DNA from 3 places in the Brachymonas moutaii (nom. illeg.) genome. Region 3 is predicted to be linked to each of the others. Evidence: predicted binding sites of a transcription regulator. Region 3 holds the regulator's gene; each other region holds the start of a gene.

Region 1 (5,726 bases), on a different contig from region 3:
GTTCGGCCGCGCCCCAGAGCAGCTGGTCACCGATCGTGAAGGCGCCGACATATTCCGGCCCCATGGCGAGCTTGCGAATGCGTCCGACCGGAATGGTCATGGTGCCGGTCACAGCCACGGGAGTGAGATCACGGAGCGTGTCTTCCTTGTTGTTGGGCACGACCTTTGCCCACGGATTGTCGGCAGCGATCAGCGCCTCGATGTCTGCCACAGGCACGTCCTTCTTGAGCTTGAAGGTCAGCGCCTGGCTGTGGCAGCGCATGGCGCCCACACGCACGCAGTACCCGTCCACGGGAATGGGGGCTGTTCCGAAGCCTTCGCCCAGTCCCATGATCTTGTTGGTTTCGGCCATGCCCTTCCATTCCTCGCGGGAGTAGCCGTCGCCCAGGTCCTTGTCGATCCACGGAATCAGGCTGCCGCCGAGCGGCACGAGGAAATTGGCAGTTTCTGCGGCAGTCAGCGCACGCTGCTTGGCGATGACCATGCGGTCGATTTCCAGAATGGCGCTCTTGGGATCCTGCAGCAGGGACTGGACTTCGCCATGCAGGGTGCCGAACTGCGTGAGCAGCTCGCGCATGTGCTGGGCGCCACCTCCGCTGGCTGCCTGGTAGGTCTGGGTGCTCATCCATTCGACCAGTCCGGCCTTGTAGAGGGCCCCTACGCCCATGAGCATGCAGCTCACGGTGCAGTTGCCGCCGATCCAGTTGTTGCCCCCTTCGGCCAGTGCCTTCTTGATGACGGGCATGTTCACGGGATCGAGCACGATGACGGCATCGTCCTTCATGCGCAGGGTGCTGGCTGCATCGATCCAGTGCCCCTTCCAGCCTGCGGCGCGAAGCTTGGGGAAAATCTCCGTGGTGTAGTCGCCGCCCTGGCAGGAAAGAATCACGTCGCATCTGCGGAGCGCTTCCAGATCGTAGGCGTCCTGCAGGGTTTTTTCGTTCTTGGCCATGTCGGGCGCAGCGCCGCCCGCATTGGAAGTGGAGAAGAAAACCGGTTCGATCAGATCGAAGTCCTTTTCTTCCTTCATGCGGTCCATCAGAACCGAACCCACCATGCCACGCCAGCCTACGAGGCCGACCAGATTGCCAACTTTCATTGCGTACACGCCTTTCTCAGTGATGACCTAAAAGTGAGGGGCCCGGAAAGACGAGGCAGGATCCGGGCGCACGAAAAGCAAACCTTTTCAGGCAGCGCCAGAACGATCATCGGATGGGGAAAAAGGAACCTGTGCCCGGCTCGTCTGGGCCGGGAAAAGTGGCGCACGACGAACCTGGACTGGATCAGCCCTTGATGGTTGTCGTTTTGGTGATGCAGATCGATGCAAATGCACTTGCACCTGCAACCGGCAAGGGCTGCAGCGTGTGAATGGAATATTGCATGCGGATCATGCCTTGATTATAGGCAGTTGCAATGCCGGGCGGCGTGCAGCGGCTGCAGGATTGTTGCGTGGGCGCGAATCCTTGCCCCATTGGCATGCCTGTGCACACTGTGGAAGTTCAGGCGCCAGTGCTTCCGCCCTGTCTGATGCGGCCGACACGGCAGGTGGCGGAGCATTCCCCTACACTGTGCAGCCATGAAGATTTTGCTCGATGCTTTCTGGCGGGCGGTGGCGTACTGTCTGCACCCCCGCGTGATTGTGCTGTCCCTGCTGCCCCTCGTGCTGCTCATCGCTGTGGCACTGGCTTTTGCGCAGTGGGGATGGATGCCGGCGGTCGATGCCGTGCGCCAGGCCCTGGAGGGTACGGCGCTGCAGACGGTGATCGACCGTGCGGTGGAGTGGCTGCACATGCCGCAGCTCAAGGCGGTGGTGCCGGTGCTGACGGTGATCTTCGCCATCACTCCGCTGCTGGTGCTGGTCTCCCTGCTGGCCATTGCCTTTTTCATGACTCCCCCTCTGACGCGCATGGTGGCCGAGCGGCGTTTTCCGCTTCTGGAGCAGCGCCACGGAGGCTCCTTCTTCGGCAGTGTCGGATGGTCTCTGGGGCATACCGCGCTGGCGCTGGTGGCGTTGGGACTGAGCATTCCCCTGTGGTTCGTGCCCCCCCTGGTGCTGATCGTGCCGCCGCTCATCTGGGGCTGGCTCACCTATCGCGTCATGGCCTACGACACCCTGGCAGATTTTGCTTCCCGCGAGGAGAGGCGGGCCCTCATGCGCAGCCATCACGTGGAATTGCTGGTCATGGGCATCATCGTCGGACTGCTGGGGGCAGCGCCCGGGGTCGTGTGGAGTTCGGTGGCATTCTTTGCCGTGGCCTTTGTGTTGCTGGTGCCGGTGGCCGTGTGGATCTATGCGCTGGTCTTTGCCTTTTCCTCCCTGTGGTTTGCCCATTACTGCCTGGCAGTGCTGCAGCAGATGCGTCTTGCTGCCGATGCCGAGCAGGCAGCCAGAACCGCCGCAATGGACGTCATCGATGTCTCGGCGCGTACCATGGACGAGGGTGGGCCCCAGCAAGGCAGGGGCCTCGTGTCGCGTCTTTGACCTGGCAGGGCTGTGGAACGCCTGCCGCCCTCGGCCAAACGGGAACTTTCATCGGGAGAAAACATGAATTCACCTGCATCCGCAATATCGACTGAATCCCTTCAGACTGGCTCCTTGCCAGAGGGAGTGGTTCCGCCTGCTCCCCACGCCTCGATGCCCACTTTCGGGCTGCTGGTCCTGGGGGACGAGCTGCTGTCGGGCCGGCGTGCCGACAAGCATGTGCCCAAGGCCATCGAGCTGCTGGGCGCGCGGGGTCTGGCACTGTCCTATGTGCACATGATCGGGGACGACCGTGCACGCATCGCCGATCAGCTGCGGCGGTCATTTGCCAGTGGCGATGTGGTGTTCAGCTGTGGCGGCATTGGCGCCACCCCGGATGACCACACGCGGCAGGCTGCGGCAGAAGCACTGGGCGTTCCGCTCGCCATGCACCCGGCTGCCCGGGCGCAGATACTGGCGCGCATGCGCGACGTGGCCAGCGAAAAGGGCGAACCTTTCGACGAAGAGCGTGCCGACAATCTCCAGCGTCTCCAGATGGCCATGTTCCCAGAGGGGGCCAGCATCATTCCCAATCCTTACAACCGCATTGCCGGGTTTTCGGTCGGACATGTGCACTTCATGCCGGGTTTCCCGGTCATGGCGTGGCCCATGATGGAATGGGTGCTCGACACGTTCTATGCACACTGGTTCGAAAGGCGCCATTGGGTGGAGCGTTCCATCATCGTGCGCAAGGCCTACGAGGCGGCCCTGACTCCCCTGATGGAGCGGCTGGAGGCCACCTATCCCGGCATCAAGGTCTTCAGCCTGCCGAGCGTGGATCACCCCGTATATGGCCCGCACATCGATCTGGGGGTCAAGGGAGGGGATCAGCAGGCGGTGGATGCGGCCTTTGAGGACATGGTGCGCAGCCTTGGCGCCATGGGATGTGATCTGGGCCCCGAATTGCGCCGATGATTTGCACCTGTTTGGTGCAAATGCCTTTTTGTGGTGCCTTTCGGTTGCCGTCTTCAGAGGGAATCACGCGGGCGAACCCTTCCGTTTTTTTGCGGCCGGTCAACCCGGAGGCAGGAAAAAACCGCAACACAAGGCACAATAGCAGGTGGACGAAATGACCGTAAAGGCGGTTCCCCTTCGAGTCCCCGGCGGGGTATCGGAGTGCACGGAGCATCCTGTGTACATTCCTGTCTCATGGTACGTTGGCACGTTTTGTGCATGCCCGTTGCGCCGCAGGCCGCCATGAAGTTGGTTTTCTGAATAATTGTGTAACCCTCTTGAGGAGATTCCAGATGGCAAAAACCGTCGCTGAAGTGATGAGCATGGTGAAGGAGAACGAGGTCAAGTTTGTCGACTTCCGCTTCACCGACACCCGTGGCAAGGAGCAGCACGTGACCGTGCCCATCTCCGCCTTTGACGAGGGCAAGTTCTCCGAAGGCCACGCGTTCGACGGTTCCTCCGTCGCAGGCTGGAAGGGCATCGAAGCATCCGACATGCTGCTCATGCCCGATGCAGAAACTGCGGTGGTCGACCCCTTCTTCGAGGAAACGACGCTGGTGCTGACCTGTGACGTGCTCGAACCGGGCGACGGCAAGGCCTATGACCGCGATCCCCGCTCCATCGCCAAGCGCGCTGAAGCGTACCTCAAGGCTTCCGGCCTGGGCGATGCCGCCTACTTCGGACCTGAACCCGAATTCTTCATCTTCGATGGCGTGCGCTTCAGTACCGAAATGGGCCGCACCATGTACGAAATCGATGAGTACGAGGCTCCCTGGAACAGCGGCCGCGACTTCGACGGCGGCAACAAGGGCCACCGTCCCACCATCAAGGGCGGCTACTTCCCCGTTCCCCCCGTCGACAGCACGCAGGACATGCGCGCCGAGATGGTCATGATCCTCGAATCCCTGGGCATTCCGGTCGAAGTGTTCCACCACGAAGTGGCGGGCGCAGGCCAGAACGAGATCGGTACCAAGTTCAGCACGCTGGTGCAGCGCGCCGACTGGACCCAGCTCCAGAAGTATGTGGTGTGGAACGTGGCCAACGCCTATGGCAAGACCGCAACCTTCATGCCCAAGCCCTATGCAGGTGACAACGGCAGCGGCATGCACGTGCACCAGTCCGTCTGGAAGGATGGCAAGAACCTGTTCGCAGGCAACGGCTATGCAGGCCTGTCCGATTTCGCCATCTACTACATCGGCGGCATCATCAAGCACGCACGCGCCCTGAACGCCATCACCAACCCCTCCACCAACAGCTACAAGCGTCTGGTGCCGCACTTCGAGGCTCCCGTGAAGCTGGCTTACTCCAGCCGCAACCGCTCTGCCTCCATCCGCATTCCGCACGTGATGAGCGACAAGGCACGTCGCGTCGAGGCCCGTTTCCCCGACCCGATGATGAACCCCTACCTGGGCTTTGCTGCCCTGCTGATGGCCGGTCTGGATGGCGTGGAAAACAAGATCCACCCCGGAGAGGCTGCCACCAAGGATCTGTACCATCTGCCGCCCGAAGAGGACAAGCTGGTGCCGACCGTCTGCCACAGCCTGGATCAGGCCCTCGAAGAGCTGGACAAGGACCGTGCGTTCCTGACCAAGGGCGGTGTCTTCACCGACAGCATGCTCGACGCCTACATTGAGCTCAAGATGAGCGAAGTGAACAAGCTGCGCATTCAGCCGCACCCGGTTGAGTTCGAAATGTACTACTCGCTGTAAGCCGGTGGTATTCGCAAAAAAGCGGCGCAAGCCGCTTTTTTGTTGCCCGAAATGTAAAACCTGGACAGTGTCTCTTGGTTTTTCTTTGTAACTGTCAGATACTCATGTCACCACTGGTCAGTCGATGGGTGGTGTGCGTTGTCCATCTGGTCATTGACGGAAGTCGAGAGAGTCAAGCATGAAGAAACTGGGATTGCTCTTGTCGTTGGGAGTGCTGGGCGTGGGAGCCGTGCTGCCTGCCCAGGCACAGAGCCGTATCTATCGGTGTGGCAACGAATACACCAACAGTGCCGAGCGCATCCGTCAGGGGGGATGTGTAGCCCTGCGTGGCGGCAATGTGACCGTGGTGCGGGGTGGAACGATTCATGGGGTGACGGGGGGCAGTGCATCCGTGGTGCCTGCAGTGGCGAGTCCGCGCATGCGTGCGCAGAGCCGTCCTGCTCCTCTGAGCAACACCCCCACGCCACGGCGCATCGAGGATACGACCCAGCGTACCCGCGAGGCAGGGGCTCGCGCCATTCTGCAGGCCGAGTGGCAGCGCA
Region 2 (5,726 bases), on a different contig from region 3:
AACCCATCTCCTTCAACGCAAGACTACGAAACCACGTTGGAATATCTTGAAGCGTTTCATGGTGCGATGAATGGCTTTCTGCTGGCTATTCTTGGAAATCATGGCAATCCACTCAACATGGCCGTTTGGGTCGCCACTACGGAACCAAATGGACTATGGACTCGCTTGAAGGAGGTCTAAATGGGATGGTGCGCTATAGCGCGGTATTAAATTCCGTGCAAGCTGTTGTTTTTATTGAAAAATTCTACGATGCGCACTTTTGTAAAAATGCATACAAGTGTTTGTTGCAAAAGAAAATTTTTCAGTGTTTGTAACGCGCTCTAGGCTAAGAATAGCGTACTTTATGAATCGAGCGCTAATGCAATTCCTTCATATCCGTTCTTCTCCATAAAAACCAGACAACTTCTCCGCCGCTAGCATGTTCTCTATTCGGGGGGCAGAGGCCTGACTTGCATAGACGGCGATAACAAGTCGTAGACGTCGGGAAGTAGGGCAGAAGTCCGCTATTAAGACAAATCCTCAATGACTGGTTTGGGTGTGCTGCGGGTATTTGCGCGGTGCGTATTGACAGACCGAAGTCGGGCGATACCTCAACGGTCACTGGCATTGCTACATGCAGGTCGCAGGGGCTCACCGCCCCGCGTGCATCCGGGCCAGCAGGTACAGCAGGATGAGCGTGCAGGCGAGGCCGACGAGGGCCAGGACTTTCCAGAACTGCACGGGGTCGCGTTCCACCCAGGGGGTGCGGTGGCGGCTGCGGTAGCCGGCGTGGGGGTGCCGCAGGTCGTGCAGGAATTCGGCCACGTCGGCCTGGCGGCGGTGGGGGTCGATGTCGAGTGCCTTGCGCAGCGCGTCGTCCACCCAGCCGGGGATGGCGGCGTGGGCAGGGGCGGCACCGTCGCGGCAGAGGGAGCGGTAGCCCTGTCCGATGCGGCGCTGGTCGGCCCGGGTGCGTGCCTGTGCCAGCCGCGCGCCATAGGGCAGTGCGCCGCAGAGCATCTGGTAGGCGATGACGGCGAGCGAGAACAGGTCCGAGGCGGGCGAGGGGGGCAGTCCGGCCACGTATTCGGGGGCCATGTACTGCAGGGTGCCGGGGGGTGTATCGTCGTCCGGGCGGGGGTCGAGGCCGGCCACGCGGACGGCGCCGAAGTCCACCAGCCGCACGGTGCCGGTGGTGTCGATCATGATGTTCTCGGGCCGCAGGTCCTGGTGCAGGATTTCGAGGCGGTGCAGGGCGCGCAGGCCCTGCCCGATCTGTTCGACGATGCGGCGCACGGTGTCCAGATCGGGGTGGGGGTGGTCGGTCATCCACTGAGTCAGGGTCTGGCCCTCGACGAATTCGAGCGCGGTGTATAGCGCGGTGCGCCGGCGCTCGGGAAAGGCGGCCCCGACCACATGGGGGTCGTGGATGCGGCGGGCCACCCATTCCTCCAGCTGCAGCCGTTCCAGAAAGGCGGCGTTCTCGCGCATCTCCACCGAGGGGGCCTTGATCGCCACGCGGCAGCCGGTGGCTTCGTCCTCCGCCAGAAACAGATGGCTGCGGCTGGTCACGTGCAGCGGGCGCACCAGCCGATAGCCGTCCAGGCGCAGGCCGGATTTGAGCTCCGGAACGGGCAGGGTCAGGCGCTGCTGCTGCCGGTCGGGGGCATCGGGGGCGGGCAGGGTATCCACCCGCACGAGCTGCAGGCTCAGGTTGTCGGTGCTGCCAGCGTCCAGTGCCTGCTGCACGAGGCGCTGGGCGGCTTCCTGCAGATCACCGGCACAGGCGGCCAGCGTCTGCCGGATGTCGGCTTCGCTCAGGTGGGCATAGGCACCGTCGGTGGCCAGCAGGTAGATGTCGCCCGCCGCCAGGGGCAGGGCCAGGTAGTCGATGCGCACCTGCGAGTCGGCCCCGAGAGCGCGGCCCAGGTAGCTTTCTTCGGCCGATACGGTGACGCGATGGTCCTGCGTGAGCTGCTCCAGGCCGTCGGCGCTCAGGCGGTAGATGCGGCTGTCGCCCACATGGAAGAGGTGGGCCGTGGCCGAGCGCAGCACCAGGGCGCTGAAGGTGCAGACATGGCCCTTGTCGCGTTCGTAGCGGAATTCCCCGGCGCGGCTCTGCGCATGGAGCCATGCGTTCAGGGCCACCAGCACCCGTTCGGCCGAGGTCTGGACGCTCCAGGTGTCGGGGGTGCTGTAGTAGTCGGCCAGAAATCCCGTGACGGCGGTCTCGCTGGCCAGGTGACTCACAGGGCTGCTGCTGATGCCGTCGGCCACCGCGCAGACCACGCCCTTGCGCTCCAGCAGGGCGCCCTGCGCGATGCGGGCGCCCACGCTGTCCTGGTTGAGCGGCTTGCGGCCTGCCTCGGTGCACTGGCCCACCGAGATGCGCAGCAGCGCGGGAGAGGCGGTGGCGGCAGTCATGTGTGAGGGCCTGTGGGAGCGGCCGCGCGGCAGCGAGGGGCTGGTTCGGTGCCCTGCCGCGCGGTCGGCATCCGTGGATCAGTCAGAGTCAGTCAGGCAGACGGCGGAGGCGGTTCAGGCCACGCGCTTGGGGGCCGTGCGCACATGGGTGGAGTACAGCGTCAGCCCCACAAAGGTGATGCCGCCCACCAGATTGCCCAGCGCGGTGGGGATTTCGTTCCAGATCATGTAGTCGGCCACCGAGAACTTGCCGCCCATCATCAGGCCGGACGGGAACAGGAACATGTTCACCACCGAGTGCTCGAAGCCCATGTAGAAGAACACCATGATCGGCATCCACATGGCGATGACCTTGCCCGACACATGGGTCGAGAGCATGGCGCCCACCACGCCGGTGGAGACCATCCAGTTGCACAGCACGGCGCGCAGGAACAGCGTCAGCATGCCGGCTGCGCCGTGGGCGGCGTAGCCCAGCGTGCGGCCTTCGCCGATGCCGCCGATCTTCTGGCCCACGATGGACGGGGGCGTGGTGAAGCCGTAGGTGAAGATGATGGCCATGATCAGCGCCACGAGCAGGGCGCCCGCGAAGTTGCCCACGAACACCAGCCCCCAGTTGCGCAGCACGCCGCCGAGCGTCACGCCGGGGCGGCGGTCGAGCAGCGCGAGCGGCGCCAGGGTGAACACGCCCGTGAGCAGGTCGAAGCCGAGCAGGTACAGGATGCAGAAGCCCACCGGGAACAGCACCGCGCCCAGCAGGGGTTGGCCGGTCTGGACGTTGATGGTCACGGCAAAGCAGGCGGCCAGGGCCAGGATGGCACCGGCCATGAAGGCACGGATCAGCGTGTCGCGCGTGGACATGAAGATCTTGGATTCGCCCGCGTCCACCATCTTGGTGACGAATTCGGTGGGTGACAGATACGACATCTTGGGGTTCTCCTCTGGATCGGAATGGGGCATCGCGCCGGATTCGATGCACCGGCGGTGCCCGCATGGGGGCGAATCCGGTGCGCCATGGCGGAAAAACAGGGCGTTTTTCCGCCCTGAGCCCACCGATGGGCCCAGGGTGAGGCCATACATGCAGATTGCATGCCAGTTTCGAGGGGAAACCCGCAGAGGCGCTGCGGGGGAGCGTTCAGGGTGAGCGTGGTGGCGAACGCGGGGCAAGCGCAAGCGCAAGCGCCGTTCAGGCGCGGGAGCGCAGCAGCCGCCCCAGATAGCGGCCGGTGTGGCTCTCGGGCACTGCGGCGACCTGCTCGGGCGTGCCCTGCGCCACCACGGTGCCGCCACCTGCCCCGCCTTCGGGGCCCATGTCGATGATCCAGTCGGCGGTCTTGATGACGTCGAGGTTGTGCTCGATGATCACGATGGTGTTGCCTGCATCGCGCAGCTGGTGCAGCACCCTGAGCAGCAGCGCAATGTCGGCGAAGTGCAGGCCCGTGGTGGGCTCGTCGAGGATGTAGAGCGTGTGGCCGGTGTCGCGGCGCGAGAGCTCGAAGGCGAGCTTGACGCGCTGGGCCTCGCCGCCCGAGAGGGTGGTGGCACTCTGCCCGAGCCGGATGTAGGACAGGCCCACGTCCAGCAGCGTCTGCAGCTTGCGCGCGATGGTGGGCACCGCGCCCAGGAAGGCATAGGCCTCCTCCACCGTCATGTCCAGAATGTCGGCGATGTTGCGGCCCTTGTACTGCACCTCCAGCGTCTCGCGGTTGTAGCGCTTGCCGTGGCAGACGTCGCAGGGCACGTACACGTCGGGCAGAAAGTGCATTTCCACCTTCACCATGCCGTCGCCCTGGCAGGCCTCGCAGCGGCCCCCGGCCACGTTGAACGAGAAGCGCCCCGGCCCGTAGCCGCGCTCGCGCGCCATGGGCACCTCGGCCATGAGCTCGCGGATGGCGGTGAACAGGCCGGTGTAGGTGGCCGGGTTGCTGCGCGGGGTGCGCCCGATGGGGCTCTGGTCGACGTTGATGACCTTGTCGAACTGCTCCAGCCCCTCGATGGCCTCGTGCGGGGCGGGCTCGGTGTGCGCGCGGTGGATGGTCTGGGCCGCTGCGGCATAGAGGGTGTCGTTGACCAGGGTGGACTTGCCCGAGCCGGACACGCCGGTCACGCAGGTCATGAGGCCGACCGGAATGTCCACCGTGACCTCGTGCAGGTTGTGTCCGTGCGCGCCGACGATGGTGATTTTCTGCAGGCCGGCATGGGGGCCCGCAGCGGGGGTGTTTGCGGTCTCGGCGGCACTGTCTATGTCCCTGTCGCTGCCGCCGGCAGGCCGGGCAGAGGCAAAGCGGGGCGTCTTCCGGGCCGGCACGGGCGCGCTGGCGGCCCGCTCCGGCAGCCAGGCCACCCGGTGCGCGGGCACTTCGATGCGCAGGGTGCCCGCCAGATAGCGGCCGGTGAGCGAGTCGGGCGAGGCGAGCAGGTCGTCCACGGTGCCCTGTGCCATCACGCGGCCGCCGTGCACGCCCGCCCCGGGGCCCATGTCCACCACCCAGTCGGCGGCGCGAATCATGTCCTCGTCGTGCTCCACCACGAGCACGCTGTTGCCCAGATCGCGCAGATGCTGCAGCGTGGCGATGAGGCGGTCGTTGTCGCGCTGGTGCAGGCCGATGCTGGGCTCGTCGAGCACATACATGACGCCCGTGAGCCCCGAGCCGATCTGCGAGGCGAGCCGGATGCGCTGGGCCTCGCCGCCCGAGAGCGTCTCCGCACTGCGGTCGAGGCTCAGGTAGTTGAGCCCCACGTCGTTGAGAAAGCCGAGCCGGTTGGCGATCTCGCGCACCACCTTGGCAGCGATCTCGGCCTTGGCGCCCTGCCACTGCAGGGTGCGGAAGTAGGCGAGCGCATCGCCCAGCGTGGCCCGGCTGATTTCGTAAATCGCGCGGCGCTGTTCGCCCTCGCCCACATACACGTGGCGCGCCTCGCGGCGCAGGCGCGTGCCGTGGCAGGCGGGACAGGGCTGGATCTGCCGGTAGCGGGCCAGATCTTCGCGCACCACGGCCGAATCGGTTTCGCGGAAGCGCCGCTCCATGTTCGGGATCACCCCCTCGAAGGGATGCTCCTTCACCACCTCGCGGGCCTTGCCGCCCCGGCCCTCGGCCTGGTAGGTGAAGGCGATGGCCTCCTCGCCAGAGCCGTAGAGCACCACCTGCCGAACCCGTTCCGGCAGCGACTCGAAGGGCGCCTCCACATCGGCGCCGTAGTGCCGGCACACGCTGTCGAGCAGCGGGAAGTAATGCGGATTGCGCCGGTCCCAGCCCCGGATGGCCCCGCTGGCCAGGCTCAGGCTCGGAAAGGCCACCACGCGCTCGGGGTCGAACACCTCCACC
Region 3 (5,726 bases):
ATGAACCTTCAACCCTATAACAGCCGACTTGAGAAGTTCTTTAACGAAGTCGCCGTCATCCAGCACTATCAGCGACTCTCCGCGAACGTTGCGAAGCAGATGATCGCGAGCTTGCAGGCTCGCGACCGAGACTTGGCTGGCCTAGCCTCGGAGGCTCGCAAGTTGCTTGGCAGCAGCCACGAACTGTTCTTTTTTCAGAATCCATACACGGGACACATCTTCCCCCCTACTCGCACGCAAGGCTGACGCCTAAAGAGACGGTCAGGCTCGTCTACCTTCACAAGAACAAGCAGTACCAATGGCTGCTCGTCGAGGCCTACGAGCTGTTTGAGGACTTCGTGGTGTCACTCTATGAGCTCGTCAGAGGGGACCACACGCACTTTCGCCTGAGCAAGGATGCTGACGCGGTGATGCCCCCGTCCGAGCTCAAAAAGAAAGTGCCTCTGATCATCGACATGCTTCGGAAAAAGCTACCTGAGCTCGCGAAGGTTGAAGTCGAAAACCAGATCAGCATCAATCTCCGGCTTCACACCCGCATGGCTGAGAAGTTTCGGCACGTCATCGTTCACAAGAACGGAAAGACTGACAATTCAGAAACGATGATCGAGGACGTTCTCAAGTGGGCCAATTTGGCGGGCGATAAGGCCCGGGAGCCCGCGGCCAGGGCCCAGATCGCCAGCTATGTCGGTGGCGGCGACGTGGCCGGCGTGATCGTTTTGGTCGAACAGCCAATCTTCCAAGCTGGCGGGCTCTCCATGGACATCAACAGGCACGAGAATCTGGTAAATGCGCTGATGGCCCACGCCCTTGTCATGTCGCAAAGCCTGGTCAACTATCTTGACAAGGCGAGCCCAAGGTGAAGCGCAGCATGCGAGGTCTGGCGCGTGTTCGACACGTAGCCGCGCACGTCGCCATCTCCATCGCCGTGCCAGCGGCGGGCGACTAGGGCGTGTTCACATTAGCCAGATGAATGCGCATGCGAGTTGCAGAAAGGCATTGAAGCGTGTGGCGAATTTGTCGTAGCGAGTTGCCAGTTGGCGGAGTTGCTTGAAACGTTCCCCTACCCCAGCACCTTGCGCAGATGGGCTGGGGGGATGCGCAGGGCTTCGCGGTATTTGGCTACGGTGCGGCGGGCGCACTGGACGCCGCGTTCCTGGAGGAGTTCGCAGAGGCGGTTGTCGCTGAGGGGCTTGGCGGGGGGTTCGTCGGCGATGAGTTTCCCGATCATGGCGCGCACGGCGGTGCTGCTGGTGGTGCTGCCGTCTTCGCTGGCGAGGCCCGAGGCGAAAAAGTACTTGAGCTCGAAGGTGCCCCAGGGGGTGCTCATGTATTTGGCGCTGGTGACGCGGCTGACGGTGGATTCGTGCAGGCCGAGTTCGTCGGCGATTTCGCGCAGGACGAGGGGTTCCATGGCCAGCACGCCCTGCTCGAAGAAGCGGTGCTGGCGCTCGACGATGGCGGTGCTCACGCGCAGGATGGTGTCGAAGCGCTGCTGGATGCTCTTGACCATCCAGCGGGCTTCCTGCAGGCGCTGCTGCAGGGCCTGGATGCCTTCGCCCTTGTGGTGGCGCAGGGCGCTGGCGTACATCTCCTGCACGCGCACGCGGGGCATGACGGCGGGGTTGAGCTGCACGCTCCAGGGGCGGCTGGCGGCGTCGCGGCCCTGGTTGGCGCGCACGAGCACGTCGGGGATGACGATGTTGCGCTCGGTCTGGGCAAAGGCGCGGCCGGGCTTGGGTTCGAGGGTGGCGATGAGCTGCATGGCGCTGCGCAGGTGCGCGGCCGAATAGGGCAGCAGCTTGCCGAGGCCGCGCACGTCGCGCCGGGCGAGGTAGTCGAGCGGCTGGCGGCAGACGTCGAGGGCGACTTCGCGCGCGAGCAGGCGGGGGGTGTCGGCGTCGGGGATGTCGAGGGCACGCAGCTGGAGCTGCAGGCATTCGGCCAGGTCGCGCGCGCCGACGCCGACGGGGTCGAGCGACTGAAGCAGGCGCAGGGCCATGGTGAGGTGGTGGAGGAGTTCGGCGTGCTCCTCGGCGTCGCGTTCGGGGTCGCCGGTGGGGTTGCGCTCCTGCAGGCTCTGGGCGAGTTCGCCGAGGGTGTCTTCGAGGTAGCCGTCGTCGTCGAGGGATTCGATGAGGAAGTACAGCGCGGCCTGTTCGCTGGTGTCGAGGCGCAGGGCCAGGGCCTGTCGGTGCAGGCAGTCCTGCAGGCTTTCGTGGCAGCCGGCGCGCTCGATGGCGGAGGGCTCGTCCTCGTCGTCGTCATGGCTGCTGCCGGCGCTGCTCACGCGCAGACTGTCCCAGTCGTCGTCGCCGTCGCTGCTGCTGGAGAGGACTTCGTCGTCGCCCGAGGTGGCGGGGCTGTCGTCGCGGGTGGAGCCGGCGCTCCAGTCGTCGGTCTGGGCGTTGGCGAGGTCGGTGTGGTCGGGGGCGTCGCTGGAGAGGACTTCGCTGGTGTCGGGGGCGTCGGCGCCTTCGGGGTCGTCGTAGCCGCCTTCGGCTGTGGCGCCCATGCCGTCGTCACTGCCTGCCTCTGCGCTGGGGCCGGTGGTGGCATCGACATCGCCGGATGCGTGGCCAGCAGCGTCGGGCTCCGACTCGGAGGCTGCCGCGTCCTCGGCGCTGGTGTCCTGCTCCAGGAAGGGGTTGTCGGCCAGCATCTGGTCGATCTCCTGCTGCATGTCGAGCGTGGAGATCTGCAGCAGGCGGATGGACTGCTGGAGTTGCGGCGTGAGGGAGAGGTTCTGCGCGGTGCGCAGCTGCAGTCCTGCTTTCATGGCACGGAGGGCGGCTTCGGAAGGTACAGCGGGAAGCGGCTCATGGACGGAGTCCGCTCACATGCGGAAGTGTTCGCCGAGGTAGACACGGCGCACTTCGGCGTTGGAGACGATCTGCTCGGGCGTGCCCGAGGCGAGCACGGCCCCTTCGCTGATGATGTAGGCGTGGTCGCAGATGCCCAGGGTTTCGCGCACGTTGTGGTCGGTGATGAGCACGCCGATGCCGCGCGCCTTGAGGAAGGCGATGATCTTCTGGATTTCGATGACGGCGATGGGGTCGATGCCGGCGAAGGGCTCGTCGAGCAGGATGAAGCGCGGCTGGCTGGCAAGGGCACGGGCGATTTCGACCCGGCGGCGCTCGCCCCCGGAGAGTGCGAGCGCGGGGGTGTCGCGCAGGTGGGTGATGTGCAGGTCGGCGAGCAGGGCATCGAGCTGGGTGTCGATGGTGGCGCGGTCGAGCGGCTTGCCGTGGGCATCGACCTGGAGCTCCAGCACGGCGCGGATGTTGTCCTCGACGTTGAGCTTGCGGAAGATGGAGGCTTCCTGCGGCAGGTAGCTCAGGCCCATGCGTGAGCGGCGGTGGATGGGCAGGTCCTCGACGGGCTGGCCGTCGATGGAGATGGCGCCGCCGTCGGCCCGGATGAGGCCGACGATCATGTAGAAGGAGGTGGTCTTGCCGGCTCCGTTGGGCCCGAGCAGGCCCACGACTTCGCCCTTGCGCACGCTCAGGGACACGTCCTTGACGACGCGGCGGCGGCCGTAGGCCTTCTGGAGGTGGCGCACGCACAGTTCGCTGCCGTCGGCAGGCGGACGGCCCTGGCTGCCGCCCTCGCAGCGGAGGTCGGCGGCCGGAGCAGATACGGGAGCGGCATCGCTCATGGGCGGCCTCCGATGGTGGCGCTGGAGCGCAGGGTGGTGACGGGAGCCGACGCGGCGCGCGCCCCCTTGCTGGCGGCCCGGGTGGCGGGCATGGGCAGCGCGGATTTGCCGCCGCTCTGCCCCACGGGGTTGATGACGGCGCGCACCCGGCCGGCCGGCACGGCCCCTGCGGCAGCGCCCCCGGCGCCAGTGGAGGGGCCGCCGGCCACGTTGTAGACCTCGGTGAGGTCGTTGTAGACGATGGTGTCGCCACGGACTTCGTCGGCGAGCTGGGTGCCCACGAGGCGGCGCATGCGGGCGTTGCCGGTGAGGCGCGCGATCTGGGTTCTGTCGTCCCGCTCGATGCGGTTGGCCTCGCCCTCGATGTACTCGTTGAGTCCCTCGCGCTTCTGGCGCATGAAGGCCTGGTGGCCCGCGCTGCCTTCGGCGTACATGAACTGGTTGCCCTGCGGATCCTGGCGCACCTCGACCTTGTCGGCACGCAGCACGATGGTGCCCTTGGTGGCCACGACCCGCCCGGTGAAGGTGGTGATCTTGTGCGCATCGTCGTAGCGCATGGCGTCGGCCTCGATGTTGAGGGGCTTGGCGCGGTCGGCCAGCTCGGCGTGGGCGGTCTGCACCAGACCCAGGCAGGCGACAGCCAGCGCGAGGGCCGGCAAGGCGGAGGACAACGGTTTCATGTTCGGCACGATTCTTGCTCGTTGGACGTATGGTCCATTGTAGCGATGCCGGATGCCTCCCGCGCGGCTCGGGCCGAAGAGCCGTTCAGATGCGTCGGCGGGGCATGTAGTCCTGCACCAGGAGCGCCACCACCCCGGCCACCACGCCCCAGAAGGCCGAACCCACGCCAGCCACCTCCACCCCGCTGAGGGTGACGAGAAAGGTGATGACGGCCACATCGCGGTGGCGCGCCACGTCGAGCGCAGTCACGAGACTGCTGGCAATGGTCGAGAGCAGCGCAAGCCCTGCAATGGCGGCAATGAACTCGTGCGGAAAGGCCATGAGCAGGCCCGTGACCACGGTGCCGAAGAGGCCGATGAGCAGCATCCACAGCCCCCACACCACGGCGGCGACGTAGCGGCGATCGGGGTCGGGATGGGCTTCATCGCCCATGCAGATGGAGGCGGTGATGGCGCTGAAATTGATGGCATAGCACCCCAGCGGCGCCAGGGCAAGCCCCACCATGCCGGTGACGGTGACGAGCACGGACGTGGGCAGCTCGTACCCGGCGGCACGAAAGGCTGCCACACCCGGCAGGTTCTGCGATGCCATGGTGACGACGAACAGCGGCAGCGCCAGGCTGGTGATGGCTGCCATGGAAAAGACCGGCGCCGTGAAGACCGGATGCGCCCAGTCGGCATGCAGGTCGTGCAGCGAGAGGTGCCCGCCGAGCGCGACGAGCATCACCCCGACGGCCAGCGTCCACACCACCGCATAGCGCGGGCTCAGGCGCTTGCCGAGCAGGTAGGCCAGCAGCATGCCGATGACGAGCACCGGGGCCGACCCCGCTGCCGCGAATGCCTGCATGGAAAACCGCGCCAGCACCCCGGCGAGCAGGGCCGCCGCCACCGACAGGGGAATGCGGTTCATGACCCGCTCGAACCAGCCCGTGAACCCGCAGACGGTGATGAGCGCGGAGCTGACCATGAAGGCCCCCACCGCTTCCGGCATGGTGAACTGCCCCGAGGCGGCCGCCGTGGCGAGCACCACGGCCCCCGGGGTGGACCAGGCGATCATGACCGGCTTGCGCAGCCACAGCGAGGGCAGGATGCTGCAGACGGCACACCCGAGGCAGACGGCCCAGATCCAGGAGGTGATTTCGGCGGGAGTGGCGCCAAAGCCCTGCGCCGCCCGGAAGATGATGGCCACCGAACTGGTGAAACCCACCAGGGTGGCCACGAAACCTGCGACAAACGCCGTCAGGGAGAAGTCGCGCACGAACTGCAGTGGCGACAGACGTTGGGTCCAGTGCATGACGGACGTCCTGCAAAAAGCAAAGTCCCGATTGTGGCAGGAAAGTCGACATCGCTCAGGCACCCCGCACGCCCGGTGTTCTGCGCAGCGGCGCCGG

Evidence for each region. Region 3 encodes sigma-54, which starts transcription at its own class of promoters, with help from an activator protein. Its sites were predicted from a motif close to TGGCANGNAANCTGCTTT; they were not measured.
Region 1: a site for sigma-54 is predicted at 3,680-3,697, ahead of glnA (type I glutamate--ammonia ligase). Genes of this name have one in related genera too.
Region 2: a site for sigma-54 is predicted at 3,478-3,495, ahead of ACP2WS_RS09775 (formate/nitrite transporter family protein). Genes of this name have one in related genera too.

What each region holds. Positions count from the first base shown of each region.
Region 1 covers NZ_JBNGEN010000001.1:796,332-802,057, reverse strand. The annotation lists gene asd (aspartate-semialdehyde dehydrogenase) at 1-1,099, opposite strand, end outside; gene ACP2WS_RS03650 (hypothetical protein) at 1,284-1,478, opposite strand; gene ACP2WS_RS03645 (EI24 domain-containing protein) at 1,577-2,482, shown strand; gene ACP2WS_RS03640 (competence/damage-inducible protein A) at 2,636-3,436, shown strand; gene glnA (type I glutamate--ammonia ligase) at 3,769-5,184, shown strand; gene ACP2WS_RS03630 (hypothetical protein) at 5,363-5,726, shown strand, end outside.
Region 2 covers NZ_JBNGEN010000008.1:95,146-100,871, reverse strand. The annotation lists gene ACP2WS_RS09785 (Mov34/MPN/PAD-1 family protein) at 1-180, shown strand, start outside; gene ACP2WS_RS09780 (bifunctional protein-serine/threonine kinase/phosphatase) at 631-2,403, opposite strand; gene ACP2WS_RS09775 (formate/nitrite transporter family protein) at 2,518-3,327, opposite strand; gene uvrA (excinuclease ABC subunit UvrA) at 3,587-5,726, opposite strand, start outside.
Region 3 covers NZ_JBNGEN010000007.1:75,181-80,906, reverse strand. The annotation lists gene ACP2WS_RS09020 (hypothetical protein) at 1-246, shown strand; gene ACP2WS_RS09015 (hypothetical protein) at 339-860, shown strand; gene rpoN (RNA polymerase factor sigma-54) at 1,061-2,776, opposite strand; gene lptB (LPS export ABC transporter ATP-binding protein) at 2,834-3,655, opposite strand; gene lptA (lipopolysaccharide transport periplasmic protein LptA) at 3,652-4,335, opposite strand; gene ACP2WS_RS08995 (benzoate/H(+) symporter BenE family transporter) at 4,421-5,629, opposite strand.